DNA from 2 places in the Paenibacillus sp. GYB006 genome. Region 2 is predicted to be linked to the other one. Evidence: a T-box and tRNA genes for the amino acid it is inferred to sense, from the RefSeq annotation. Region 2 holds a T-box; the other holds one or more tRNA genes.
What was found. A T-box is a leader RNA that pairs with one kind of tRNA and senses whether it is charged. The one in region 2 lies ahead of trpS (tryptophan--tRNA ligase), so its partner is inferred to be a tRNA-Trp.
Positions count from the first base shown of each region.

Region 1: it has a tRNA-Trp gene. The T-box ahead of trpS (tryptophan--tRNA ligase) is inferred to sense a tRNA for this amino acid. The anticodon was not compared.

Region 1 covers NZ_JARBDA010000004.1:416,536-431,115, forward strand. The annotation lists tRNA gene PV403_RS13170 (tRNA-Gly) at 628-698, opposite strand; tRNA gene PV403_RS13175 (tRNA-Pro) at 710-783, opposite strand; tRNA gene PV403_RS13180 (tRNA-Leu) at 792-871, opposite strand; tRNA gene PV403_RS13185 (tRNA-Arg) at 894-970, opposite strand; tRNA gene PV403_RS13190 (tRNA-Leu) at 1,059-1,139, opposite strand; tRNA gene PV403_RS13195 (tRNA-Lys) at 1,150-1,225, opposite strand; tRNA gene PV403_RS13200 (tRNA-Gln) at 1,237-1,311, opposite strand; tRNA gene PV403_RS13205 (tRNA-His) at 1,332-1,404, opposite strand; tRNA gene PV403_RS13210 (tRNA-Trp) at 1,436-1,509, opposite strand; tRNA gene PV403_RS13215 (tRNA-Tyr) at 1,516-1,601, opposite strand; tRNA gene PV403_RS13220 (tRNA-Thr) at 1,611-1,686, opposite strand; tRNA gene PV403_RS13225 (tRNA-Val) at 1,775-1,850, opposite strand; tRNA gene PV403_RS13230 (tRNA-Glu) at 1,859-1,930, opposite strand; tRNA gene PV403_RS13235 (tRNA-Asn) at 1,933-2,008, opposite strand; tRNA gene PV403_RS13240 (tRNA-Ala) at 2,013-2,088, opposite strand; rRNA gene rrf (5S ribosomal RNA) at 2,138-2,254, opposite strand; gene PV403_RS13250 (copper amine oxidase N-terminal domain-containing protein) at 2,674-3,159, shown strand; gene PV403_RS13255 (cytosine deaminase) at 3,698-4,966, opposite strand; gene codB (cytosine permease) at 4,935-6,212, opposite strand; gene PV403_RS13265 (3-oxoacyl-[acyl-carrier-protein] synthase III C-terminal domain-containing protein) at 6,677-7,648, opposite strand; gene PV403_RS13270 (hypothetical protein) at 7,663-8,022, opposite strand; gene PV403_RS13275 (RNA polymerase sigma factor) at 8,284-9,507, opposite strand; gene PV403_RS13280 (MFS transporter) at 9,657-10,829, opposite strand; gene PV403_RS13285 (MBL fold metallo-hydrolase) at 10,971-11,735, opposite strand; gene PV403_RS13290 (Lrp/AsnC family transcriptional regulator) at 11,875-12,288, shown strand; partial or broken gene PV403_RS13295 (MBL fold metallo-hydrolase) at 12,419-12,553, opposite strand; gene PV403_RS13300 (aldo/keto reductase) at 12,630-13,475, opposite strand; gene PV403_RS13305 (DUF3221 domain-containing protein) at 14,366-14,580, opposite strand, start outside.
Region 2 covers NZ_JARBDA010000006.1:215,351-229,930, forward strand. The annotation lists gene PV403_RS15950 (transglutaminase domain-containing protein) at 1-27, opposite strand, end outside; gene PV403_RS15955 (hypothetical protein) at 69-503, opposite strand; gene PV403_RS15960 (MFS transporter) at 685-1,836, shown strand; gene PV403_RS15965 (toprim domain-containing protein) at 2,010-2,366, shown strand; gene PV403_RS15970 (SCO family protein) at 2,416-2,976, opposite strand; gene cyoE (heme o synthase) at 3,249-4,181, opposite strand; gene PV403_RS15980 (metal-dependent hydrolase) at 4,499-5,488, shown strand; gene PV403_RS15985 (alpha/beta-type small acid-soluble spore protein) at 5,642-5,860, opposite strand; gene PV403_RS15990 (hypothetical protein) at 5,982-6,164, shown strand; gene trpS (tryptophan--tRNA ligase) at 6,168-7,148, opposite strand; T-box leader at 7,217-7,461, opposite strand; gene PV403_RS16000 (aldose 1-epimerase) at 7,647-8,624, shown strand; gene PV403_RS16005 (alpha/beta-type small acid-soluble spore protein) at 8,838-9,053, shown strand; gene PV403_RS16010 (O-methyltransferase) at 9,152-9,556, opposite strand; gene PV403_RS16015 (M3 family oligoendopeptidase) at 9,763-11,559, opposite strand; gene PV403_RS16020 (YycC family protein) at 11,720-11,914, shown strand; gene PV403_RS16025 (hypothetical protein) at 11,911-12,147, shown strand; gene PV403_RS16030 (globin domain-containing protein) at 12,190-12,570, opposite strand; gene ylbJ (sporulation integral membrane protein YlbJ) at 13,013-14,233, shown strand; gene PV403_RS16040 (NAD kinase) at 14,314-14,580, shown strand, end outside.

The DNA of each region.
Region 1 (14,580 bases), on a different contig from region 2:
TTTGAAATACTTTATTCTTGCTAAATTTATTGTAGTATACCAGATAAATTTCTTTAAATTATAAATCTAAAGATTTAAGGTAATATTCCTTTACAGTGGTCTTATTTTAGAGTAAAGGTAGTTTATTCATATAGGAACGTGAATTTGATGGATATGTGTGAAGTAGATAAGTACGGCTACATTTTATTATTGTGAAATATTCATATAGTGTATTTTTCATATTATATTATAAAAACAACCCCAAGCCTCTGAATGGATCTAATAGGCTTGGGGTTTAAGAGATAAAGAAATGCGAAAAATGACTTACTGTAAAATATGACAATACTACACACAAGTCAATTTTCACTGTAAACTTTTTAATTTATAATATCCTGCTTTGTAAGCTTTTTTTATCTTGTCGTTGTATACAAGGATTAATCCATTAAATACAGGTCTATGCTCATTTTGGAACTTCAATAGCAGTCACCTCTTCAAAGGAATCAACTATTTCAGCTTCCTCGCTTTTAGGTGTTAGGTGTGTATCGGTATCTAGCCTGAAAAAGAACAACCCAAATAGTTCAATACTTACTCTCTGTAAAAGTAGAAATATAAAAACCCCTTCGCTTTCGCAAAGAGGTTTACTAATGAAGCGGGTGATGGGAATCGAACCCACGCTATCAGCTTGGAAGGCTGAAGTTCTACCATTGAACTACACCCGCGTATATAAATATCGGGATGACACGATTTGAACATGCGACCCCCTGGTCCCAAACCAGGTGCTCTACCAAGCTGAGCTACATCCCGATAATAAATGCCGGTGAAGGGACTCGAACCCCCACGGTTTCCCTCACGATTTTGAGTCGCGCGCGTCTGCCAATTCCGCCACACCGGCTTGCTTCTTATTTTAAATATAATGGCGCGCCCTGAGAGATTCGAACTCCCGGCCTTTTGATTCGTAGTCAAACGCTCTATCCAGCTGAGCTAAGGGCGCAAAAAATATAAAAGCAGACGACGGAAATCAGCGACTCTTGCCTGGCAAGGCAAAGGTCAACCGCTGATCCATGTCCGCAATTAAAAGATGCGCGTGAAGGGACTCGAACCCCCACGTCAAAGACGCTAGATCCTAAGTCTAGTGCGTCTGCCAATTCCGCCACACGCGCATATATATGATGGTGAGCCATGAAGGACTCGAACCTTCGACACCCTGATTAAAAGTCAGGTGCTCTACCAACTGAGCTAATGGCTCGTACTATAAAATGGCTGGGAATATAGGATTTGAACCTATGCATGACGGAGTCAAAGTCCGTTGCCTTACCGCTTGGCTAATCCCCAACAGCGATAAGTTGTACAAGGGCGATCGATGGGACTTGAACCCACGAATGCCGGAGCCACAATCCGGTGCGTTAACCCCTTCGCCACGACCGCCATATATTATCATTCTTTACTATTATGAAATTGGCAGGGGCAGCAGGAATTGAACCCACACCAACGGTTTTGGAGACCGTTGTTCTACCTTTAAACTATGCCCCTAAAAACTGGTGGAGGATGATGGATTCGAACCACCGAACCCGTAAGGGAGCAGATTTACAGTCTGATGCGTTTGGCCACTTCGCTAATCCTCCATATGAAACTGGTGCCGGCGAGAGGACTTGAACCCCCAACCTACTGATTACAAGTCAGTTGCTCTACCAGTTGAGCTACACCGGCTAATTAATTCGATTATACCATACTCCATATAATGGGAGCTAGGATAAATTAGTTGAATTCACAGGATTTCATCCTGCATTATTTGGTATGGTGGAGATTGAGGGGATCGAACCCCCGACCCTCTGCTTGTAAGGCAGATGCTCTCCCAGCTGAGCTAAATCTCCATATAAAGTGACCCGTAGGGGATTCGAACCCCTGTTACCTCCGTGAAAGGGAGGTGTCTTAACCCCTTGACCAACGGGCCGCTGGCTCCCCGAACAGGACTCGAACCTGTGACAACTCGATTAACAGTCGAGTGCTCTACCAACTGAGCTATCAGGGAATATTGGTGGAGCCAAGCGGGATCGAACCGCTGACCTCCTGCTTGCAAGGCAGGCGCTCTCCCAGCTGAGCTATGGCCCCTCATCGTTAAATAAATGATTCAGTAAACATATAACCTAATAGGTTATTCGCTTGGCGGCGTCCTACTCTCCCAGGACCCTGCGGTCCAAGTACCATCGGCGCTGGAGGGCTTAACGGTCGTGTTCGGGATGGGTACGTGTGGAACCCCTCCGCTATCGCCACCAAACATGATTTTTGCGCTGTGATATCTTCAGTGAATACTCACCAGCAAAATATCAGACCTTAGAAAGGACATGCAGCTTAAAATCTTCCGGATTTATAATTTATCATATTTTAAAAACATATTCAACTAGTAATAAAAACCATCGAACACAATGAATTAAATATCTTTAATTACTGCATCAGACACACATTTATAATTGTCTTTTTCTTAAGAGGACATAAATAATATATCATCTTGAACAGCGTTTTTCTAATTGTAAATTATACCTTTTATTTAGGAAAAATGTGGTGTCGCACACTTCAAATCATCGCCATCCTAATTGAAAAGATATTTATATAAAATGATAAGATTTGTCGCATGGCGAAACCAAGTAATGTAACTACAATCAATTTTTTAGCGTCTTTCATTATATACATTTACAAATGGAGGCGATAAAAATAAAGAAGAAACTGTTCATCTCACTTTTTGTGGTTGTTTTTTCTCTTAGCATCGTGGTTGGTTTAGCTTTTGCTAAAGGGAGCGTTAAGATCGTGGTTAACGGTCAACAAGTTACTTCAGATGTAGCTCCTCAGATCGTCAATAACCGAGTAATGGTGCCTTTAAGTGTGGTAGCAAAGGCATTAGATGCGAATGTAGGTTGGAACCAAAAGAATCAAACGGTAACTATCAATGACAAAGCGATACCTTCTCAGGAAGATATATGGAAACAAGATCTTGATTTCATTGGTAGTGGTTGGGCAAGTCTTAGAAACATTATTGGAACATTTATGATTGGTTTCGATGAAATTTTAAAAGGAGAAATGCGGGATTTTGTAATAACTAATCGGAAAATTGAAACTATGAAAAAAGTAGACTTTTTCAACGTCGATGAATATACGGTTTTCCCAGGTCTTTCGTATTCAAAATAATAAGGAGTTCTTCTATTTGCTAAATTATCGACTTTGTAATTTTCTCTTCTTAATTGTAAGAAAGGTTGTGGAATGTGTTGAACAGGAAATTTCTATTGAGTTTTTTATTAAGTTTTATTTATGTCATCGTTTTTTATTTTGGCGCGTATGGCTTGATGTTAATTGGTATCATAGATGATGGTTTTTTTATATTAAATCATGTATTTGTCGGTTTTTATCAATGGCTTTATTTGGTACCACTTATCATTTATCTAAAAAAGAGAAACAGAGTATTTACAGGTTACCTTATAGGTGGAATATGTGTAACTTGTTTAAACATCGCGTTGATTGTATGGATATTATTAGACCCCTCCAAATTCTTTTAAATCAGCCATTTAAACAAATAACTTACCAGATAACATAAATTTGAATATATCAACCCCCCCCCTCTTGTATGCAGAAAGAGTTCGCGGTATGCGGTCTCTTTTTACCCTGCCTACAAAGTGGGGGTTTTGATTAATGTGCAAGCTATGCTTGATGCATTGCATGCTTCCTTAAATTATTTATTGAAAGTGACTTTCTCCGAACCATTCTCGAGAATGATCGATGTGTCCCGAGGTTTTGTTTCGGCAATTTTGCGGCCGCCTCTGAATGAGTAAAGCACTGCAGCCTGTTTACGGATCGCCTCATATTCATTCTCTGCTTCAAGAACGATGAAGTTCGCAGGTTTACCTTCTTCAATACCGTACATATCCTCGATATGCAGCGTTCTTGCGCTATTTTTCGTAATAAGATCAATTGAATTCACGATTTGATCGTAACCAAGCAGCTGAGAAGCATGAATACCCATGTGCAGTACTTGAAGCATGTTGCCTGTACCAAGCGGATACCATGGATCAAAGATATCATCGTGTCCGAAGCACACATTAAGACCGGCTTCTTGCAGCTCTTTGACGCGAGTCAGCCCTCTTCTTTTCGGATACGTGTCGAAACGTCCTTGCAAGTGGATGTTGACCAGCGGATTGGATACGAAATTCAGGTCCGCCATCTTAAGTAGTCTGAACAATTTATAAGTGTAAGCATCATTATAAGATCCCATTGCCGTCGTGTGGCTTGCTGTTGTACGGGAACCTAAGCCACGTTCGTAAGCTTCTTTAGCTACGACTTCTAAGAAACGGGATTGTTCGTCATCGATTTCGTCGCAATGAATGTCGATAAGACGGTCGTATTTTTCAGCAAGGTCAAACGCAACCTTCATTGAATCCACGCCGTATTCTCTCGTAAATTCGAAGTGCGGGATACCCCCGACCACGTCAACGCCCATTTTCAGCGCCTCTTCCATTAGTTCTACGCCGTTCGGGTAGGAGTGAATGCCTTCCTGTGGGAAAGCGACAAGCTGGATGTCAACATATGGTGCCATTTCTTCTTTCACTTCGAGCATCGCTTTAACTGCAGTCAGGCTTGGATCAGTCACGTCTACATGCGTCCGTACATGCTGAATGCCTTGTGCGATCTGCCATTTCAGTGCTGTTTTGGAACGTGTTTTAACGTCCTCATGTGTCAGAAATGCCTTACGTTCGGACCAACGCTGGATACCTTCGAACAATGTTCCGCTCAAATTCCATTCTGGCTCGCCTGCAGTTAACGTTGTATCCAGATGAATATGTGGTTCGATGAATGGCGGCAGCACAAGCGCGCCGCTCACATCAATTACTTCCTCATTCGTTGTTACTTCCAAAGATTGCGTGATTTTTTCAAACTTTCCGTCTTTTACAACGATATTCCATAGACCTTCTTTACCCCGCAATTTTGCGTTCTGTATAATCATTTAAATTCCCCATTTCTTTGGATTCTTTCGCAGGAACGATCAGCATTAACCCGATGTAAGCTACTGCGGTTCCGATTAGTGCATTAAGTGGTGTAATTCCTGGGGCCAGCTGAGCAAAGGCTACACCGACAGCCCAAGCAGCCATCGCTACCCAGTTTACATTTTTGAACGTCATTTCGGCAAACGGTTTATAGTTTCTACGCTTCACGAAGAAGTAGTCCGCGATGATGATTGCCCCGATGGAAGGAATCGCTGCGCCCAGCACATTTAGGAAACCAACAAAATTGTTATACATCCACATAGCAAACACAGTACCCACAATGCCGTTTACGATAACGAAGAACTTTTTCGAGATTTTAGTGATATTCGCAAAGCCCAGTCCGGAAGCGTAAAGAGCGTTATCGTTAGTCGTCCAAATATTCAGTCCCAATACGATGATGGCAGGAACGATCAACCCTTGCAGGAACATAACCTCCGAGATATCTGATAGGTTATATGCCATTGCGCCGACTGCTCCGAACAGGAACATGAGCGAGTTTCCTAAGAAGAACGAGATAACTGTAGCGGTAACCGCCTGTTTAGATGTTTGAGAAAAACGTGCAAAATCTGGCGTCAACGTACCGCCGCTAATGAATGATCCAATACAAATCGTTAATGCAGCTGCTACGGTCAGCGACTCTGCTGGCTTGTAATCTAACAAACCTTGTAGACCGCCCAGTGTGTCTATTCCTTCAAACACGGAGTAACCGCCAAGAATGGCAATTGCAGGAACCGCAATATACCCAAGAATTACGAGTGACTTGATACCGAAAATAGCTGTTGCTGTCATTGCTAAACCAAATATGAAGATCAGCAGATACACGTTCCAATCCATCGCTTTAGCGACGGGAACAGCGAACATCGCTACGCCGACACCGAACCATCCCACCTGTGTAAAGCCGAGCAGGAACGACGGAAGGTAAGATCCTTTGCTACCAAACGAATACTTTGCTAATAAATGTGTGGAAAGACCCGTTTTGGCAGCGATATGTGCTAACGCCCCTGTATATATGCCTAGAATCAAGTTACCGCCAAGCACAATTCCCATGAACTCCATGAACGTCAAGCTGACTCCAAGTGTTCCCCCTGCCAGCATGCTTGCCGAAAAGAAAGTGAACGCGAGCATAACGGAGAACATCTTTCTAAAATTGTTTCTGTGCGTTTGCGGCACCTCTTGCCATGAAAATTCTTGATCTTGTTTACTCATCAGAATACCTCCAGCTTAAAGTCTCCTGATACCAAAAAGCAGAAAAAAGAGGCTACTCGTCAAGTCTTAAACTGACAAGTAGCCTCTTTTTTTCATCATAATCCGCGCGAAGACGCAGAGCATCCCTGACGGAATATGCCCTGATTCTCGCGTGATTATAAAATCCGCTGCCCTTGCCAGCCTCTCTGGACTGAATTAAAGGTACCAGTATTCAATTACATTTTATTATTTTAGAAAATCTTTCGAATGTCAATGTCATTATTATCCATTAATTAATGAGAACTATTCACTTCTAAAAAAAGGAGTAAAAAGATTACTAATGGAATCAGTGGTTTTTTACATGAAAGTTGTTACGGGTACACAACAAAGAGGCTCACACTAATCGGAGAGCCTCTTGTTATGCTATATTCATTTGCTTATTAACGTAAGAAAACGACTCTTACATAAAATAACTGCTGCACTTTTTATAATCTTGCTAATAATCCACAGGAAGTAAAACCTGCTCCAACCGACCACATGATGTGGTGATCACCTTGCTTTAGCTTGCCATCTTCAATTGCATGATAAAGAGCAAGGAATGGACTTGTTGTTCCCGTATAAGCATATTTGTTACCTACATAGGTGAACTTTGATGAGTCCTCTTCTAATGCTTCTACTAAGTAATCAATCTTTGTCGAAAGTACCTGAGAGATTGAATAATGGGTGATGCCATCTTTGGTAAGACCATGATCTTTTAAAAGATCATTTATTACAGCAGGTGCCTTAGCAAACATGCTATCCACTTTATAGGAATCGGACACCTTTGTTTGAATTGTTTTTGAATTCTTAAATCCATGCTCAGGTAATACTAAATCTTCTGGTCTTTCAGAATGGGTAATATAAGAAGAGTCAATTAAACCGTAACCCTCTTCTTCTACTCTTTCTAAAATAATAGCACATGCAGCGTCACCACTTAAACCTATATGTACCAAGTTTTCAGGCTTATAGAAGTTGCCTACTTGCTCAGATCCAACGATAAGCGCGTATTTCATTTTTGGATTATGTAACATTGCTCTACTTACTTGATCATATGACACAACCATACCTGCACAATTCGCGTTCTGATCATAGATAGCACATTGATCTTTACCACCAATTGCTTTATGAACAAAAGCTGCATCGGTAGGTATATTGTACTCGTGAGTACCAGACGATATGGTTATCAGATCTAGCTGCTCACCACTCATATTTGCTGCTTGCAGTACTTTTTTAGTTGCTTCAATCGCCATCGTTACGGTGGTTTCTTGTTCATCTGCTAGATATCTTTTATCTCTTCCTAAATGGGTCCACATCCCAAGAAGTCTTTCTCGATCAGGCGAAGAAGAAGCCACTTCTTCATTCGTATATGAGTTCTCTGGATGATACACTGCAATCTGTTTTAATCTAACACTGGGCAATCAAAACACACTCCTTATAATCCTAGAATTGCTTTAGCTTCTTCCGTTGTTTTTACAAACTGACCTGTAAACCCTTCTACTTTTTTGGCCGTATTATGAAGCTGAATGTTAACAATTGTTTTCTTAGCTTCTACCATTATGCATCTTCCAAATTTAGAGTAGATCTCATAACACTCTGCTAAAACCGGTAGAATCTCTTGTTTAAATACAGCTAGATTCGTAGAATCAATAACAATCGTTTGATTTGCAATGTGTGGACCTAAAGTAGCTTTCAAATCAGCAACCTTTTGATTTGTTATCTCTAGGCTAGCGAACCCTTCAAGATCTACCCAAATAATATTACCTTCATTATAAAACTTTGTAGTTGCTTCCATTTTTAACATCTCCTTTTGTTTTTTTCTAATACGAGATATCGGTAACGAGCTTTTCTTAGTCCACCTCCTTAAAAAAAGACCTTTTTTCAATAAATGGTCATACAGAGAGGTTATCGGCATTTTTTAGTTTAAAGTGAAGATATTGTATTTAAAATCATGAATTATGTATTTTACACACTGATTAATGGATGATAATGGAGATTTTCTTTGTTTTTCCTAGCAAAAAAGCCTGGCTCGTAACCAGGCTCAAGATTACATAAATTACTGTTTGATATATTCTACCCACTGCTTATACAGTTCCGGCTTGGTACACTGAAAGATCCCTTCAAAATCATGAGGATTTCGAATGACTTTATTTAAAGCATCTATTCCGTACCGATCCATCACAAATTCCACCATCATATAAGAAAATTGAAATCCTTTCATCGTTTCAAAGTCCCAGGTATCGTTATCTAAATCATCAAAAGAAGGGATCGCCAAATTGCGAATGGCATCTTCCGTTGAACTTTTTATATAGTCTTTGGTCATCTGCTTGGCCTCGTATCCGCCTATTCCCTGTCTGATCCATTTGGGAGCAGAAGGATTAATATCTTCGATTAGCCACATGGTAAATAAATGAACAGCCCCTTTTAAAATAGACTCATAGGTATGATCAGGTCCAGGGTTTAGAGGAGAAACTATTTTCAGAATATGACCTTCATACGTTCCCATAAACCAACCCGGTGCACCTGGTTCTCCGACTGCATGATGGAATGCTTGCAGGTCAGGATAAATTTCAATAACGATTTTTTGAGAAGGTTGGTGATTGTACTTGCTTGTCACTCGTTCAACACTTATCTTTAATTCATCGAATAAGTCCTGATGCACCTTATTTAGACGTTCGTTTGTACCTTGACTGTCACCCTTATTAACAATGGAAATCATATCTTGAATAGACATGATGGCAATGTCCCCCCATTCTTTTAATTCTTTTCTTAGTTTCTCCAAAGCTCGGTATAATCTGTTCTTCACAGCACTCTCGCGCATTCCAACAATTTTGGATATTTCAGACAACGTGCAATCCACAAAAAAACGTAGTGCAATAATTTCCTGGTCAATCTCACTCAGTTTTCTTAACGCAGAACTAATATCAATTCGAATATCCACATGTTTCGTAAATTCAAGAGAGATTGACTGCGATTCATAATCTGTAAAATCAAATGGTGATTCTTTTTGCCGTGATAACCTGCGATATTCGTTCTTCACTGTATTCTGAGCAATCTTAAATATCCAAGTGAACAAATTAGAGTTGCCTTTAAAGCGGTGAAAGTTCTCAACAGCTTTTAAAAACACCTGTTGTGTCAAGTCATCTGCAGCCATCGGATTTACTTTCAGTGAGAAGTATTTGCGTATTCTCTCGCGATACTGCTCATACGTGTGATCGAAACTTGTAAAACTGTCCTGTTCATCCGGATAAACAGGATTGGTGTCATGAGCTCCTGACATGGTGTGAACCTCCTCTTGATTTACATTTAATTAGACACCGGAGAGAGTCAAAAAGCCACATATGAACAAAAAAATAAATTTATGCTCTAAGCATAAAGAAAAAAACACCCTGAAATTTGCAGGATGCTTTGTTTGTATAGTTAAAACCTTTAGTTTTGAATTTTACGTTCTTTCCTTCCATACAACAGGTAATACAAGAAAAGCGTGGCTAATATAATGAATCCGAGTATTACATACAAACCATCATAACCTGTCGCTGGAATGAGTAATCCAAGAATAGAGGGCCCAAAACCGTTTCCTAGATCATAAAATATAAAGAAGGTTGCAGTCGCTAAGCCAACTCGGTGGGGTTCAGCTAAACTAATGGCTATGGCTTGGGATATAGAAGATATATTACCAAACCCAAGAGCTACTAGAGCTCCTGCCAATAACAATATAGCACTGCTAGAAGCAGAACCTAAGAAGAGCATTCCAGCGCCATAAATAATAAGAGCGGGATATATGATAATGTTTGCTCCTTTTTTGTCCATCAAACGTCCTGTAAAAGGTCGTGATATCAAGACAAAGACAGTATAGACCATAAAGAAGAAACTTGCTGCTTCTATTAGCCCTAATTCCAAAGCATAAACATTCAAATAGGATACTATACCGGAAAAACAAAAAGCCATGATAAACATAATGATTCCTATCGGTATTGCTTTAGGCTCAATAAAGTCTGAAATTTTCAATCCTTTTTCTTTTTTATTCGCTGCCTTGTTTACCTCAGAAAACTTTACAAAGATTCCGATGATTACATTTATCATTCCTAGGACCAGCGAGAAAGTGAAAATCATATTAAAATTCGCGTTTTGACTCATATTTAAACCAATAAATGGACCAACACCCGTGGCCAGTGCCGTACTAATTGCAAAGTAACTAATCCCTTCCCCTTTTCGTGAAGTAGGAAGGTTAAGTACGACAACTGTACTTACAACCGTAGTTATTATACCTAATGTGATCCCGTTCAAAAAACGACTTAAGATGAGAAAACCAATGTTAAAATGAACAAAGTAAAGTAATGTTGTTAAAATGAAAAAAAGTAACGAGGTCATCAATATTTTTTTGGTTTGTACAAGACGTCCTGTAAATAAACGTCCTAATAAGGAACCAATAATGAGGATCCCTGCAATAATCCCCGCCTCGCTGGTAGATGCATTATATTCTTGAATTGAATATAACGTAATCGTCGCGTTCAATAAAAAGAAAATTAATGTCATAAAGAAATTGATTAACGAAAGAATAATAAAATTTTTCGTCCATAGTTTCGTGTTTATCTGACTCATCGTTGTTCTCCTGCCTATCTTGTTAATTCGGGAAATGAATAGATCCATAATTTCACAAATAAATCGAGACCCTTCAAGGGCCTCGATTTATTTGGTGACTGGTCTTCACAGCGACTCATATTCCTCACGTCGTCGTGGATATTAAAAAGTGTACGATTCTCCGTCTTCGGGAATGAATAAACGGGAGGAAAACCCTTTTTCTTCTCCAAAGCGTTTCAGTTCTTTTCTAGATAGTGTCCAGTGGTTAACTGCTTCCATGTGTACAGCGATAATGTTGGTGTTGGGAGCCGCCTTATGCACCTCATAAACATCTTCTTTCCCCATGACAAGTGACCCCATATCATTCCAAACGTTATCTCCAGCATTCACAACGATAATCTCTGGATTGTGGGATTGGATTTCCTTTTGTACACCTTCAAACCATACTGTATCTCCAGCAATATATAATGTTTTCTCACTGGCATGCTTGAAGACAACACCACACACCTGCCCCATCCTTTCTAACAATTCTTCCCCTCTACCGTGCTCACCTTGTGTTTTAATTAATTGAATACCCTCAAAAAGCGTATCTTCAGCAAGTATTTCTACTTGCTCAAAACCGTCATTTTTAACTTGTATAGCATCCTGTTCGTTCTGCACAAAAACTTTAATATTTTTAGGAAGCATTTCTTTTGCTATATCATCGTAATGATCTTGATGCAAATGAGTCAGTATCACGGCATCGACATCCTTGATGATTTCAGAAACGGACATCGGTAAATCGATGAGAGGGTTTCTTTTATCCTCTCTGATCCCTGCCAAAAATGGAGGATACAGACCTTTATCCGCGAGTAGTGGATCAATCAAGAATTTTTTACCTGCATAATGGACAATAATTGTCGCATTTCGGATTTGTTGAATGAACATATGAAAGAAAATCTCCTTTTGTTTTTCTATTTTGTTTCGCAACAAGGTTCAGTTTATACTAGATGCTACGTTCAATTACACAGATTAAATAAAGTGTATTGACCTTTTCACTTTATTTTTTAAAGGAGATGCGCCAGATTTGGATCAAACAGATAAACGAATTATTGAAGAGCTAAGTCAAAATAGCCGAATAACAATGAAAGAATTAGGGGCAAGAGTTCACCTCACTGGTGCCGCAGCAGCAGCCCGTGTGGAGAAACTAGAAGATACTGGAGTTATAGAGGGGTACAGCATTAAGGTTAATCAAACAAAATTAGGTTGTTTTACGTATGCATTTCTTAACATTTATATAAAAAGCACACACCACCAGCCATTTCTTTCATTTATTCAAGAAAAAAGGGAGCATATCCTCAATAATTATAAGATAAGCGGTGATGGTTGCTATCTGCTAGAATGCAGGTTTCCAAGTAATGAAGCGTTAAACCAATTCTTATTAGATTTAAATAATTACGCTAACTACAAATTATCTATTGTGATTGATAAAACCTTATAAGAAAGAACCTAAACGGCAGTTTTATACAAGGTAGATATTGTTAAAAAGGAAGCCAATTTGCATCCGATGGCTTCCTTTATATTTTATTGATCCATTTCTTCTTACTTTCTCACACTGTAACTTATCATTTCTAAAAAGAATAAGTATCTCCGTCGTTAGGAAACAGAATATCATTAGCTAGTTTCTTCTCTTCGATAAACTCATTCAATTCTGCTCTAGACAGCCCCCAATGATTAACTGCCTCCATGTGAACAACTACAATTTTATGACAATTACGTGCCGAAGACTTTCGTACCTATATTTTTCTCCCTTCAAATTCTGAAGTTCTAATTCAAATCGATTTATTGAGGGAAATAGTTCTCAATCTGATCTAGATCCTCTTTATCTAATTCCCAACCTAGGGCTTTTAAATTATCATCAATATGCTTTTTGTTAACTGCCTTGGGTATGGTAACGATACTTTCCTGCCTTAATATCCAATTCATCGCAACCTGGTATGCTGTTTTATCGTACTTGCTCCCTATGGTATCCAGTATCTTTCTTTCCAGTGAACCAACTTGAGGAAAACCTTTCATACCAAATTTATGTGGCGCAAAACCAAAGGGTGAATATCCCATTATTGTTATGCCATTGTCTTTGGAAAACGGTAAAATATCCTTCTCTATTCTTCTATCATGTAAATGGTAAGCTAATTGATTACAAACTAACGGGATGCTGCCTAAATGGGATTGGGCCTCTTGCATTAATTGGATAGTAAAGTTACTTACACCTATATATCTGACAATACCCTTATTAACTAGTTCGACCATAGCTTCCATCGTCTCCGCAACATCATAGTGCTGGCTTGGCCAATGCTGTAAATACAAATCAATATAGTCTGTTTTCAAGCGGTCTAAGCTTGCTTCTGCTGCTCCAAGAACACCTTTGTAAGAACAATTATTCGCTGATATTTTAGTGACTAGGAATACGTCGCTTCTGATATCATGGATTGCTTGTCCAACAATTTTCTCAGCTCCTCCATTGCCATATTCTTCAGCAGTATCTATTAAATTAAGTCCATTTCTAATACCATAACGCAATGCCTCTACTTCATCTTTTTCTTTCCTCCTATCTTCACCATATTTCCATGTCCCCTGACCAATAACCGGGATATCTACTCCCGTATTACCTAACTTACGATACTGCATCTAGTAGTCCTCCCCTTTCACCCTCACAAAAAAGAAGTGGTATGTACTATCAGGTAGTCTTGTTCTGGGATTAGCGCTTGGTATTTGGTTTGTTTTAAGTTCTGATATTTTACTAGGATGGCCATCTCCTTCTAAGCAACAGGAATATTACAGAGGTACTATTGTAAAAATCGTTGAGGAAAATTCCACAATCGAAGGAGATAAAGTACTTCATTCTATACAACTCGATACCGGAGATGTGTTAACAGTAACTAGAAATACAATGTTTTTTCACCAGTCAAGTGATGTCAAACAAGCAGAATCCGATTTTGATATAATACAAGAAGGTGTTGAAGTCGAAGCATGGAGTAGACAAGTCAATAATCATATGTTTGAAGCATTTGAAATAACAGTGATATAGAAGATCAATAAAAAACGAAACTTAATAACCTACATCAATGTGTTGAAATGGGGCCTGAAGTAATGTCTTCACCTAAACTTAAAGCAAAGTTGATCTATCTAGGTATAATCGTAATTGTTTTTATATTTTGTTCTAACTTATTCTTTTATAAGAGCACAACTTCCGCTATTGTTACTCTAAATTCTGTAAAAGACAATTCACTCAACGTTTTACTTGGAGATTCGATCACTACTGTCGATATTAAAGTTCCTGAAATCGTAAGCGGTCTTTTAATAGAGGGAGATCAATATTTCATAGGTTATGATACTTATCCTGTCTGGGGATCAAAGCTAACTAAGATTGAGCCATTACCGTAACACGAAAACTGGTAACTCTGCAATTTCAGATCGATAAGGGGCGGAATTTACCGAGCCTTTTTCCCCGTTCACACAACTATCCGCCCGTTAATTTACCAACAATAGCATATTGTTTAGTCATCACAATCGTTATATCAGTCCTTAAGTCTTTCTATCTGACCAGCAATAATTTGCGGGGGATCGGACTGCATTACAGTATATTCACCTTTGTCATTCGTTTTTGGGGTTACATTGACTTTTTCACCTATCTCAAGCTCGTTATAGAGCTGGGTATCCTCGACAATATAATTGATTAATTCGATATTATTCTTTTTGAGCTCAGCAAAGGTCTTACTTTCAGAATCCTTCT
Region 2 (14,580 bases):
TAGGCTGTCGATCCATGATTCGAACATGCTATCACCCCTGTTTTACCTATACGAATATTTATCTTTATTTAGTTTTGTGCGGTTTCCATGTACTGTTTCACTGCGGCATTATTAATACTCCACTCACCCACAGATACACCGCGCAGACTTACCTTCACTTTGTCTTTACCTTGCTCTCCTGTAACTTCCACATTGGGACTCGTAATTGTGAACGTTCCATCCTCGTGAAGAACATAGGTCGCTTGCTTCGCTTCATTCTGCATCAGTTCTTGTGCTTCTGTTTTCACTGTTTCCACAGTAGACGAACTTACATCCGTAACTACATCTTTGATCTGATCTAAAGAAACACCGCTGTATATGATCAGTGCGGCCACAATTACAAGAACGATAGCCCACTTTAGTACCGTCTTAAGCACATTAATGACGATAAACAACAAAATCAAAGCAACAATAATAACCAGCCAATTTTGCTGAACGAACTCTTTCCATACTTCTAAATCCATTGTGATCATCCACCTCCCGAACTCCATTCATATGAGTTCCCGAATATTATACATGATTACCGATACTGCTGTCAGCTAAGCCCGGGTTTACGCAAAAATACGGTATAAGACTGTCCCATTAGGCGTACAAGTATATCATACGATGTTCTAGCTATATATTGAAATGGGAGGTGCTGTTTCCTTGAAAACGGCCATATGGCTTTATTTATTTCTTTTTTTAGCCTTCTTCGATTTACATGCACAGTATCCTATTCTTACGCCTTTTGCGATTTCATTAGGCGCAGCTCCCACCTTTATTGGTTGGATGATGGGCATTTATTCCTTAACCCATCTACCGGGAAATCTGATTGCAGGCACAAAAATTGATAAGCATGGAAGCAAGCGTTACATTATTTTCAGTCTAACAACTGCTGGGATCCTTTTGTTGCTTCAAGCCTATGTTGATACCCCATGGCAACTACTTATTTTACGGGCACTCAGCGGATTTGTTCTCGCTTTTCTCTCTCCTGCCTGTATGACTCTGCTTGCTCAGTTGTCTTCTGATCCAACCACGCAAGGAAAGTATATGTCAGGACATGGTGTGGTCCATACACTGGCTTCTGTGGTCTCTCCCGCAGCCGGCGCCTTCATTGTTGCAGGCATTGGCTTCTCCGGGACTTTTCAGATTCTTGGAATTCTGCTGATCATTACTGGGCTGATGGCATTTTTTACGATTCCTGCCGTAAAGGCAGCCAGTACGGCGAGTGCCAAAGTGCTGCCTCCTATGGAAGGCCGTTTTCTTCCGATATCTTGGCGTTATTTTGTTTTACCGCTAGTCATTGCATGCTCTCAAGGCGTTCTTTTCTTTGAACTCCCCCTGAGAGGCAGCGGCTCAGCTTCGATATTATCAACAGGCCTGCTATTCTCCATCATCAGTTTAGGAGCACTTACTACACTCAGTATGTTGTTTCTCAATCGTTATTCGACAAAGCTTCGTCTTGCCGCAGGCGTATTACTGATGGCAATCAGCTTCTTTCTGCTCGCTTCTGTACCTGAACTGCCTTTATGGCTTGTTCTCTATGTCCTTGGCACATCCAAAGGAATCATATTCCCGGCACTAGCAACCATGTTTGTGCAGCTGAGTGGCGGAGCCAGGCTTGGGCGGATTTTTTCTATTCAGTCCATTGCGACTTCATTAGGTTCTTTTGTAGGTCCCATTGCAGCCGGACAGATTCGAATGGAGATCTCTCCTTACTTTCTTGCTTTCCTTGTTCTCATGATTGGTCTCTTATTTTTACCTTTTTCAAAACAGGTGCGCACTTCCACACTTACTCCCGAACCAAAACACATCTAATAAAAAAGACGGTAGGCAAACGAGTGGTGGTTAATTTGTCTACAGTCTGAGATCAGTCCAATCATGGACTGATCTTTTTGCATGAAATCCTTACTTTGCGATAAAATAGAACATAAACATTTCCCGGGGAATTTCGAGTCCATATGCGAATAAAACAAGAGGTGAAGCATACGATGCCGATTCATGTCATTGTGGAAGGCAAAAATGATCGCAGCAAACTCCGTCGGTTGTTACAACCCGAGATTTCTATTTTATGCACGTATGGAACACTGAACAGCATGAAGCTAGAAAAACTTCGTAAACAGATTAAATATGATGAAGTTTATTTGTTTATGGATAATGACAGCTCTGGAAAACGCATTCGAGGTGAACTCAGAGATACCTTCCCGGATGCAGAACATATTTATACCAGACGAGGTTATGCTGGGGTGGAAGGTACGCCTGATGAGTATCTTATTGCCCAGTTAGAAAAAGCAGGTCTTGATGAATACATTATCTACCCTGACTTTAGCAGCCATTTTGATAATTAAAAAAAGCTGTGCCTTTAATGGACACAGCTTTCTCACTACATAGATCAACTTATTCACTCACTACATTCCTAACGTCTCTTGCAATGATCTCCGGCGCAGCTTCTTCTGTATTAGAGGCATTATAGATTTTGCGAATATTGTTGTCCTGATCTACTAATGCAATAAGATTAGCATGCACGAAATTATCCACACTATTTCCTTCAATGAGAATTTTGAATGATTCTCTTGCTAACTGCTTTGTCTCTTCTGCATCTCCTCTCAGGAAATACCAGCCAGAATAATCTGCTTTGAACCGATCTGCAAAAGCTTTGATGGTTTCTCTAGTGTCAACTTCCGGATCAAATGATATGGAAACAAATGAAGCTTCCTTGCCAAACGTTTCATCTTCCTTCAGCAGTTCCTGAACCTGAGACAGGCTGAAGGTCGTTACCGGGCATACATCAGGACAACTTGTAAAATAGAAATAAAAAAGACGTGTTTTCCCTTCCGTATCCTCTAGAGAAACAGTACTTCCATCTACATTCTCCATCGAAAAGGGTTCTACTTTTCCTAACTTCGGATATTCCTCTTTTCCAAAATCGAGCGCATTATAAATGAGATAACCTGCCATAACTGCTGCGATCAATAATAAAATCCAAGTCCATATGTACTTTTTGAAAATCAAGAAGATCCGCTCCTTCTTCAATAAATGGTTTTTCCTGATGAAAGCAGCCAAATGTATTATAAAATCGATCCAACTATGTAACAATTTTGAAGTTAGAGAGTAAAAAAAGGAGGAGGCCATCCGGTTTGGAGCGGGTCTCCCTTTTATTTCATGATTAACGCAAAGTTCCTTGGTGTAATAAAAATAGATATAGTATTTGAAACATAGTCTGTTTCTGCTTATTTATGAACGGTATCTAGAATCATAAGAAGGAAACTGATCGTTAGGTAGTTAATTGAGAAGAAAAACATTTTTTTGGCCCAAGCATCGGTGTCTTTTGCTTTGAAACCTTGGAAGCCGTAAAATAACCATATGAGTGATAAGATTAGCGTAACAATCATAAACACAAGACCTGTGTAATTGTACACATACATGAGAATTGGCACAGGAACCAGAAGGATTAAATAAGGAATCATCTGAATTTTTGTGCGTTCGATCCCTTTGACCACAGGAAGAAGCGGATATCCTGCAGCACGGTAATCTTCTACCCTGCGAATCGCCAGTGCCCAGAAATGCGGAGGCTGCCATAGAAACAACAAAGCAAACAAAAGTAGAGCGCCAAGATCAAGTTTTCCTGATGCAGCTACATAACCGATAACGGGAGGTACCGCACCGGAGAATCCGCCTATGGATGTACTCCATGTAGATGAACGCTTGAGCCATAAAGTATAAATGATGACGTAAATGAACATCCCAAAAATACCAAGGACGCCTGCAAGCCAGCCGGAATAGGCAAACAAAACAATAAGTCCCAGAATTCCTAAACTGACAGCATAAGTAAGCACTACCTTCGGGCTGAGTTTCCCAGTGGGTAGTGCGCGATTACGAGTCCGTTCCATTTTTTTATCTAATTCACGATCAAAATAATTATTGAACACACAGGATGAGGCCATTACGAGCATCGTTCCGATCATGGTAATAATCATTCTTAAATAATCAACATCCCATTGAGATCCAAGCCAAAAACCACCAAATGCTGCAACCAGGTTTGTTCTCAGAATGCCCGGCTTTGTCAAAACCACAAAATCTTTCCATGTTGCAGATTCTCGCGGCGGCGTAGGCCGTGCGGGGATAGCTGCTGTATCGGAAGATGCCTGATATCTATTATTCACGCTTGTAAATCCTCCTTACGATAAACGTCTTATTGGAGAAAATAATTATTGCCTCCGATATAAATTTTATCATAACAAATAAGGAAAGTCTTTGACAAAGATCACTCAATTATGAATAGGCTATGACAAATTTCCTATTTGTGAGGTAAGTTATTGGAATATCATATACCTTTATGTCAAAATACGAGCATTCTATCTTTTTTTACTTGAATAGAGATTTTCTCAATAGGGAATTAAATAATTTAGTATCTTTAGATTACAAAATAACAAATTTCAGCAGAATTTATGATTCGATTACTAAAAAGGAGAGTACCTACATGGATACAGCTACACATTTTGTTATGGGCTTTGGTCTTGCTGGCCTAAGTTTCGTTGACCCTGTCGTGGCCTCAAATCCAGAACTGGCTGTTGCCGTCATGGTTGGCACCGTTGCAGGATCACAAGCTCCAGATCTTGATACGGTTCTTCGAATTAAAAAAAATAATGCTTCCTATATAAGAAATCATCGAGGGATAACTCATTCGATCCCCTTTCTATTTATATGGACAGCGCTGATTACCGCAGTAATTTCCTTGTTATTCCGAGACGTACCCATCCTGCATGTTGCCTTATGGACCGGAGTAGCCGTATGTGTTCACGTATTCACCGACGTATTTAATACATACGGAACACAAGCTATGCGTCCTTTTACAGAGAAATGGATTTCTTGGAACATCATTCATATTTTTGATCCGGTTCTCTTTACAACCCATGTGATCGCTATTTTATGTTGGTTCTTTGGGATTTTCGATCCTGCACCCACTTTTATTGTCTTATATTCATTCTTGGCTCTTTATTACGTCTGGCGTACACTAGTTCATTATTCCAAAACAAAACAAGTAAGAAAGATGGATCCCTCATCAGCACCTGAAGATAAGTATTATGTTATCCCTACGATTCATTTAAATCGCTGGCATGTGGTCAAAGCTCACAAAGACGGCAGCTACGAGATTGGGAAATTAGATGGACATCTCCTCGTCTGGAGTAAGCATGCTGTGTCCTCTGATCATCCTGCTGTTGAGATTTCTAAATCTCACCCAGATATTCAGGCATTTCTATATTTCACTTCCTTTGCTGTTGCAGAAGTTGAAGAATTAAGCTTTGGCTATTTTGTCAGATGGGGAGATGTAAGGTATCGTCATCGTAAACAGTACCCCTTTGTTGCCTGTATGGTAATGGACAGAAATTATGAACCGATCAGCACTTATGTGGGATGGCTTAGTGAGGATAAGATGGAGAAAAAATTATCCCTTGGCTCTCACACCTAAGTATCAAAAAGAGAAACGGCCCCAGGAGGCCGTTTTTTTATGCTTGACGTAATATACCGCTTTCATGCAAAATCAGCTACATAGGCAACACAAAAAGCTTGGACGGTAGAAATACCGTCCAAGCCCGCTAATGTGATTGTTGAGTTATTACATTTATTTACTTTGACCAGACAATTGCTGTTCAGCGATTTGTACTAGACGTTTTGTGATATATCCCCCGAGTGAACCTGTTTCGCGGGAAGTGTAGTTACCGTAGTAACCATCCGCCGGAATGGTGACGCCCAGCTCTTGAGCAGCTTCCATTTTCAGTTGTTGAAGTGCAGCGTTCGCTTGTGGAACTACCAAATTGTTAGAACGAGATCCTGATGCCATGTGTGTAATCTCCTTTCGCCTCGCGCGTGATGTTTGCTGTTGCAAGCTTGCAAGATTATTATGGCTCTCTCTCGAAAAGCTATACTTCTTTTTAAAAATATTTTTTTGGAGGTACTTTCACATGAGTAAAGGTCTGTCTCTTTGGTTTGCTGCTTCTTCTATTATATTACTTATGGTCACCGCAGTTTCACTTAGCCATTCCTTATGGTTAGCTTTACTTTTTAGTATTTTAGCCATCTGTAATATCGGCTGGGGATTCGTCATTAAGGCAAAACGGAATCGTACTGAGATGAACCGGTCTTAGAGTTTAAACAACAAAACCCATCCGTTTCTTCACTTCTGTCAGATTTGCAGCGGCGATCTCTCTTGCCCGCTCTGCAGATTCATTTAGAATACGCATCAGTTCATCGGACTCACGAATCTCACGGAATCTCTCCTGCATCGGTTCAATAACAGAAACCACCACTTCCGCAAGTTCCTTTTTGAAAGCCCCATACATTTGTCCTTCGTACTGTTTTTCGATCTCTTGCAGAGAGAGTCCGGAACATTCGCTGTAAATACTCATTAAATTACTGATCTCCGGTTTGTTTGCAGGATCGAATCGAACCGTACTGTCCGAATCTGTTGTTGCACGGCTGATTTTTTTGCGAATGTCTTTAGGTGTATCCAAAAGCGAGATATAGCTTCCTGGATTTGGGTTACTCTTACTCATTTTCTTAGATGCATCATCCAGTGACATAATCCGTGCCCCGACTTTTGGAGTATAGATCTCAGGAATGGTAAAGAACTCTCCATAACGACGGTTAAAACGCTGAGCGAGGTCTCTTGTCAGTTCCATATGCTGCTTTTGGTCATCTCCAACCGGTACGAGATCCGCGTTGTAGAGCAGAATATCAGCTGCCATCAAGGAAGGATATACAAAAAGTCCTGCACCTACGGATTCTTTACCTGCTGATTTATCTTTAAATTGTGTCATACGTTCAAGTTCACCCATCGCTGTCAGCGTAGTCAGCATCCATCCGAGTTCTGCGTGCTGAGGTACATGAGATTGCAAGAACACATTCGCCTTCTTAGGATCAATTCCAGCTGCCAAGTATAACGCAGCAACGTCTTTAGATTGTTCGTAGAGCGCAGCAGGGTCTTGTGAGACCGTAATTGCGTGCAAGTCTACAACTACAAAATTACAATGATATTCGTCTTGTAACTTAACGAAATTTTTCATTGCCCCAATATAATTCCCTAGCGTTAGCTTTCCACTAGGTTGAATACCCGAGAATACCGTTTTCATTTTCTAGTCCTCCTACAATTCATATCCTTCAAAAATGTAACAAAATACAAAAAGGCCCCACATCCCGTGAAAGGGACGTGAGACCGTGGTGCCACCCTAATTCGCTGCTTAATCGCACATAAAAAACACTCATAAGCAACCTTATCTTCCTTAACGCGGATTAGTCGTCCTGACCTACTAAAGAAGCATCGCTTCTCGTTAAGCCGGGCTCTCCAGGGTCCATTCAGTCAAAGTCCGCAACACCGATTCGCATCAACCATCGGCTTTCTGCAGTTGCATCACTAAGCTTACTTATCCCTATCAACGATTATAAGTTATATACTTGCTTTATCATAATCATGATAAAGTTCTCATGTCAACATGAAATATGAGAAGTAACAATTACATAAATTCCATTCGTGAATCTAAGGTACCTTTTTACTACAGATACAATTATCTGTTATGATAGACTTACGTGTAAGATGTTTAAGATCTTTCGTGGGAAAAGGAGCAAAAAAGATGAAACAAGTGACCAAAGGGCTTTGGAACGGCTATGACACTTATATTTTGCACAGTCGTGATCTTGAAGTCACCCTGCTACCCCGCCTCGGTAACAACATTATATCCATTTATGATCGTATTCAAAACCGGGAAGTTGTTCGTAAACCTGACGAACAGGATCTCGCTTTTTATCTTCAGAAACCTTACCATTTTGGTGTTCCGATGCTGATCCCCCCAGGGCGTATCCACCTGGGTCACTTTGAATATGAAGGCCAAGAGTATCAATTTGCTCAAAATTCCGTAAATAATAACCATATTCACGGACTTCATCGTACACAGCCTTGGTGCGTTAGTGACATAGAAGAAGATGACGATGGATGCACCGTAACAACGGAGTGGAAGACATGTGAAGATGAACTCTGGATGAAGCATTTTCCCGTTCCTATGACATTCTCAATGACCTTTAGACTGCAAGGTTCTACTCTGACACAACAACTTCGTGTTACTCATCAAGGTGATCATGCAGCACCGTTTGGTATGGGATATCACACTTGGTTTATGCTTGATGGAGAACCACATCGTTGGAATATTAAACTTCCGGTGAATGGAATTTATCCGCTTAATGATGATTTACTGCCAACCGGAGATTTAGAGGGTTTAGGTTCTCTTGCCAGCCTGCCTTATGGAATCAATCTCGCAGGACAGAATTTAGATACCATATTTAGGTCTGATCGCGAACAAGACACTGCTTATCTAACGCGTAATGATGGTTATGCCATTAAATATACAGCGAATAAAGATTCTTTTTTACATTGGGTATTATTTACCAAAGGGGAAAGCAGTGATTATTTGTGTATTGAACCTTATACTTGGTTGCCCGATGCTCCAAATATGGAGAGAGATGCAGACTTCACAGGACTCATACATATGGAGCCAGGTCAGACTATTGAACTCTCTACACAGATTGAGATCGTTCAACCTGCAGATTCAGAATAAGAAAAGTATAGCTTACAAATAGACAGCTGATTCAGCTGTCTATTTGTGTTATATACACTTGAAATCGATAATAAGCTGACCTTTTGCTTTCACCTCGAAACTTACCTCAGACTATCTTCTTCATTTCCACTTGTTACCTGCTTATTTTTTGAGTATATTTTCTCTTCCTAAAACCATACTAATCTCACAAAGCACAAAAGGAGGTGACAACACATGGCATCAGGATCTCGTTCTAACAACTTGGTAGTGCCACAAGCAAACGCTGCACTTCAACAACTGAAATTGGAAGCAGCACAAGAGCTAGGCGTAACAATTCCTGCAGATGGTTACTACGGTAACTATACTTCCCGTGAGACTGGATCTCTCGGAGGTTATATCACAAAACGTCTGGTACAAATCGCTGAACAGCAATTGGCTGGTCGTCAATAACGTCGTTATTTTCTCATAAATCTAGCTAGGTTCCACGCAAGAATCTAAGCGGGTTAAACGAAGCGGTCTTCTCTTTATAAGAGAGGGCCGCTTTGTTATTATGATGGGCCTAATTGAATATCTGTATATGTAGTACGTGGGTAACGAATCATCAAACTAGCCAGGTTATAATTGGACTCTAAGGTTGAATCTACAACAATCATGTCATTTCTAACGGCGAAATCATAAGTGATTTCTCCATGCGTCCAGTGTTTTTTTAACTTTAGTGATTCCAGGGCCATGAGCCTGAAAGAAGAACGCTGAGTTTCTGTGAGTCCTTTTGAAGAACTCTCCATCACTTTTTTCATAGGTACCGGATAATGTCTAATCCCGAATTTACCTATTACATTATTTCGAATTTGCACAAAAACGATTCCTGAATCAAGACCTGTAAGTTCTTCATCAAGTGCTCTAAAGACAATATCCAGTTGTCTAGGTAGAGAAAGCTGATCAAGTGAGATCATATACACCATCCTCTTATACTTTTAGCCTTTATATAGGGCTTGTGACTCAGTATATGTCAAATTTTTCTATTTTACAACAATTTTATGCAAAAAAATAACAGTTTTTTTATTATATAATCATATTTCGACAAACTTCTGGCATAAATCAATAACTTTTATAAAAAAAAGACCTCAGCATCACTGCTAAGGTCCTATTTATTCAAAATCTATTGTAGGTTTTCGGTCATACGAAGGAATTGCTCAATATCAGCGATACATAAGTCAGCAGCTCCCTGCCAGAAATCAGGTTTCGTTACATCTGTACCTAGATGTTTTTCAGCAAGTTCCTCTACGGTCATCCGGCCGGTATCCCGCAATAAATTGTCATATTTCTCAGCAAATGCGGTTCCTTCTTTTTGTGCCTGTGCATAAATCCCTGTACTGAACATGAATCCAAATGTATAAGGGAAATTGTAAAAAGGGACTCCTGTAATATAAAAATGCAGCTTCGATGCCCAAAATGTTGGATGATATGAACCAAGAGAATCACAGAATGCTTCCCGTTGAGCTCTCTCCATTAACTCAGACAGTTCCCCTGCACTGAGAAGACCTTCTTTACGTTTCTCATAGAAACGTGTCTCAAAAAGGAACCGAGCATGAATATTCATAAAGAAAGCCACTGTATTTTGAATTTTTTCCTCCAGTAAAGCAAGCTTTTCTTTTTCATCTGCTTCTTGGATCAGTGCATCTGCTACAATCAGCTCTGCAAAAGTAGAAGCCGTTTCTGCAACGTTCATAGCATAGCTTTGATTCAAGATCTCCATATCATCCATTACATGCTGGTGATAACCATGTCCGAGCTCATGCGCTAGTGTAGACACATTAGAGGCGGTACCTGCATAAGTCATAAAAATACGCGTTTCCTTGCTTACAGGAAGTGATGTACAGAATCCACCTGGACGTTTACCTGGGCGATCCTCTGCCTCAATCCAATGTTTATCAAAGGCCATCTGTGCGAAGTCAGCCATGCGAGGGCTAAATTTGCGGAACTGAGTCACAATACTCTCCGCTGCCGCATCATAAGTAATCGTTCCTGTAGATTCACCTATAGGTGCAGATACGTCAGCCCAGGATAACTCCTCAACGCCGAGAAGCTTTGCTTTGCGTTCCAGATATTTTACAAGGACTGGTTTCGCGCGTGTTATCACATCCCACATTGCATCAAGAGTCTCTGCAGACATTCGGTTAATAGCAAGTGGTTCTTTGAGAACGGAGTCCCATCCTCTTCTCTCGTATAGTTTCAAACGGAAACCGCCGAGATGATTGAGGGTGTCAGCACAGTAGTCTGCTGCCTCACTCCAAGCTTTTTCCCAACTCTTAAGCATCGATTCACGCACTTCGCGATTAGGATGCTGTAATTTGTTCGCCGCTTGTCCCGCCGACAAGTATGTCGTTTCCCCATTCTCTTCATAAGGAACCCGCACTTTACTTACGATCGTATCATAGAAATCTCCCCAACCGTGATATCCGTCCACTGCAAGATCAAGCGCTAAGCTTTCCAGTTCAGGTGCCATTTTTTCTTTCGCTTCTTGGCGGCTCTCATTCATAACAAAAGAGATCGGCATGATCTCAGGGCGCTTCATCCACCCTGCCCATACTTCGTCATCTGTTTGCTGCAGCAAGCTGTCAAACCTAGTCTTCACACTCGCTAACTGGGCATGAAGCGAAGCAATTCTGCCCGTGAGTTGTACCGCTTTTTTATCATCTTGATTCTCTGCACCAAGGCATGACACAAAGGCAGAGCCTTCCGACAATCGTGCAATAATATCTTGAAGCTGATCAATCATTCCATCGTAAACATATGTATCTTCCACTGTCACAGGAACTTTTGCATCAGCCACTTGTGTGTTTAGACTTGCGATATCCTGCTCGAGTTGTTTAAGATAAACAGCAAAGGTTTCCGATGAGGAACCTCCGCTAAAAATTGTTTCCAAATCCCATGTTTGACGCAGTGTTTTACTCATACTTTTGCCACCTTTTTTATTTATTTTCCAAAAAAACATCGAGAAACAGGTTTGAACAACCCCTGTTCAAGGTGTATAACTAATACTATATCAGAATTATGCTATTATTGATTCCAGTCTTTACCTAAATTCTATATATAACATTCAGGAGGAAATATAAATGAGACCTTTACAGATTTCTGCAGAGACAGCCGTTACGTTATCTAAAAAATTAGGTGTTCCTATTGAGCATCTCATGCATATGCCGCAACATATCCTGATGCAAAAGCTGGCTGAACTGGCTAAGGAGGAATCTACTCCAGCAGCAGACGATTCCGATGTAAGTACAGACCAAGACAAGGATAACCGTTTATGATTCCATTTGAAAATACATGGCCCTATGACATTGTAATGGGTGACATTTATGTTCAGGAATGTCCCTTCTGCTCGGCAGAGAATGTATTACTTCCGTTGAAACCGAAACAGCTTTCATTAATACATGACGGAAAAAAACATCTGCTTGTCTTTCCGTGCTGCAAAAACCGGGTAACGTTACTCGATAACGATCAGGATTATCTGCTCGCTGATCAGCGTTTAAGATCCTTATAACAGAAAAGCACCGGTGAAAACCGGTGCTTTTCTTGTTCATCATTAGGAGGGAGTATTAATAAAATGATAGGCCGGGCCAGATAATCGCTGAATGGTAACATCGACAACCGTCTCCGGTATATCCATTTCTTTTAAAGCTTCATACATACAAGATAACCAAGCCTGAGCCCGCTCTTCCGTAACAGGAAAAGGTAAATGTCTTGCTCTCATCATCGGATGTCCATTTGCATCAGAATACAGAGAGGGACCACCGAAAAATTGACTTAAAAACATATACTGTTTCTCCAAAACCGGAGTAATATCCTCTGGAAAAAGCGGAGATAGCAATTCATTTTTTTGTACCTTCGGATAAAAAGCCTCAACAAGTGCTTTTATACCCTCAGCGCCTCCCAAGTTTTCATAAAGCGTTTTGTTCGGATCCATTCTCTCGCCTTCTTTCTCATGCTAAGTTCTTGATCTAGTATAACAAAAAAAGACAAGAGCTCCTATCTATCTAGGACTCTTGTCTCATACCAACTGTTCTTGCCTAAGGTATATATTTGCAGTTGATCCTTAATAACTCCGCCAGTCTTCTTCACCGGGATGGATATGCGCTGCCCGCATCACATATACAATAGCGCAGACGAGTATCCCTGCAATTACTCCCATCACGACATCACTCCATCCTTTAGATAATAGAAACCAGGCATATCAAAAGAGGACTTTAGATCTATTCACTAATTACTATTTATATTAGCATACATTTCCTTAAATTACAGTAAATTTGCAAACGCTTTCTATTTTTTTTGTCCTGTTTGTCCATCTTGGCTCATATAGTATTCATAACCAGCGAACAGCTTTTAGAAAAAGGGGCGAACCATGGCATATGAAGCGTCTAGCCTTACCACTTTTGATCACCTTCGGTCTACTCAGTATATGCATGTTAATGGTGGTCTATCCTTTATCCGTGTGGGAGTCCGGAGTTCGCGGTCTTTCCATTTGGTGGGAGGTCCTCTTCCCTTCTCTATTTCCCTTTTTTGTCATATCGGAGTTACTCCTTGGACTTGGCATCGTCCACTTCATGGGCACTCTTCTTCACCCGTTTATGAGACCCGTATTTCGAATTCCAGGAACAGGCGGTTTTGTCGCCGCTATTAGCTATGCTTCAGGATACCCTGTTGGAGCTAAACTGACAGCTAAGTTATGGGAACAAAAACAAATCACACGTGAAGAAGGAGAACGACTCGTTGCTTTTACTACAACATCTGATCCTATATTCCTAATCGGGGCAGTATCTGTTGGTTTTTTTCACATGCCTGCTCTAGCAGGAATTCTCGCTATTGCTCATTATGGATCTGGACTCATTGTTGGTCTTCTGATGCGGTTTCATGGTCCAAAAGATCCTTTAGAGACGAATACGGAAGCTTTGCCTGAGGAAGTTAACCGTTTGAAGCATGCATTCCATGCAATGCACCAGGCTCGTGAGAGCGATGGACGCTCTCTTGGACAACTTGTACAGCAAGCAATCCGTTCTTCTTTACAGCTGATGACCGTTGTGGGCGGACTTGTCGTATTTTTTTCGGTCATTCTCGAATTATTTACGGAAGCTGGATTTATGAATGGGATGTACCACTGGCTTGAACAAGTCCTCTTATTTCTAGGATTGCCTACAGAATTATCTCAGTCGCTTGTTGGAGGATTGTTTGAAGTTACCCTCGGAGCTCGGTATGCTGGAACTTTAGAGGGGGTACCCCTCATCTATAAAGTTGCTGCGGCTGCTTCTATTCTTTCTTGGGGAGGTTTATCCGTTCATGCTCAGGTTGTGAGCATTCTGAATTCTACACCGCTGCGTTATTTACCGTTTATGTTTGCAAGAGCGGTTCATGCGATCCTTGCAGCCGGAATTGTATTTTTGTGCTGGAACCCAATAATGAATACAGTAGATACGATCAATTGGTCTGGATCTTCCGACTCTTCTTCTCTTCTTACGGGTATCCACCTGCTCCCATCGCAACTAGCAATCACTATGATGCTGATTGGCGGATTAATGTTGATAACCGCTGTCTATGTATGGATTAAACAGCTCACTGCAAAAACTCAAGACTAAAGGAAATGTGTTGCAGCGATTGTTTTCTGTCCTGAAATTGGATATCATCAAGTTATACTTATTACAAAGGAGCTTTCATCTTGAGATATTATGTTCAGGACAGAGGAGACTCTTTATCTATGGATTTGGCCGAGCAATTTCACCGTCTTGCTGAAGAGCAGGGATTTATACTTGATGCCAAATCTCCAGAGATCGTTGTTTCTATTGGCGGCGATGGCACCATGCTACAGGCTTTTCATACGTTTATTGATCAAATCCCTGATATTGCTTTTGTTGGTGTTCATACAGGTCACCTTGGTTTTTATGCAGACTGGAAAGCGGATGAGCTTCATGAGCTGATCAAACTT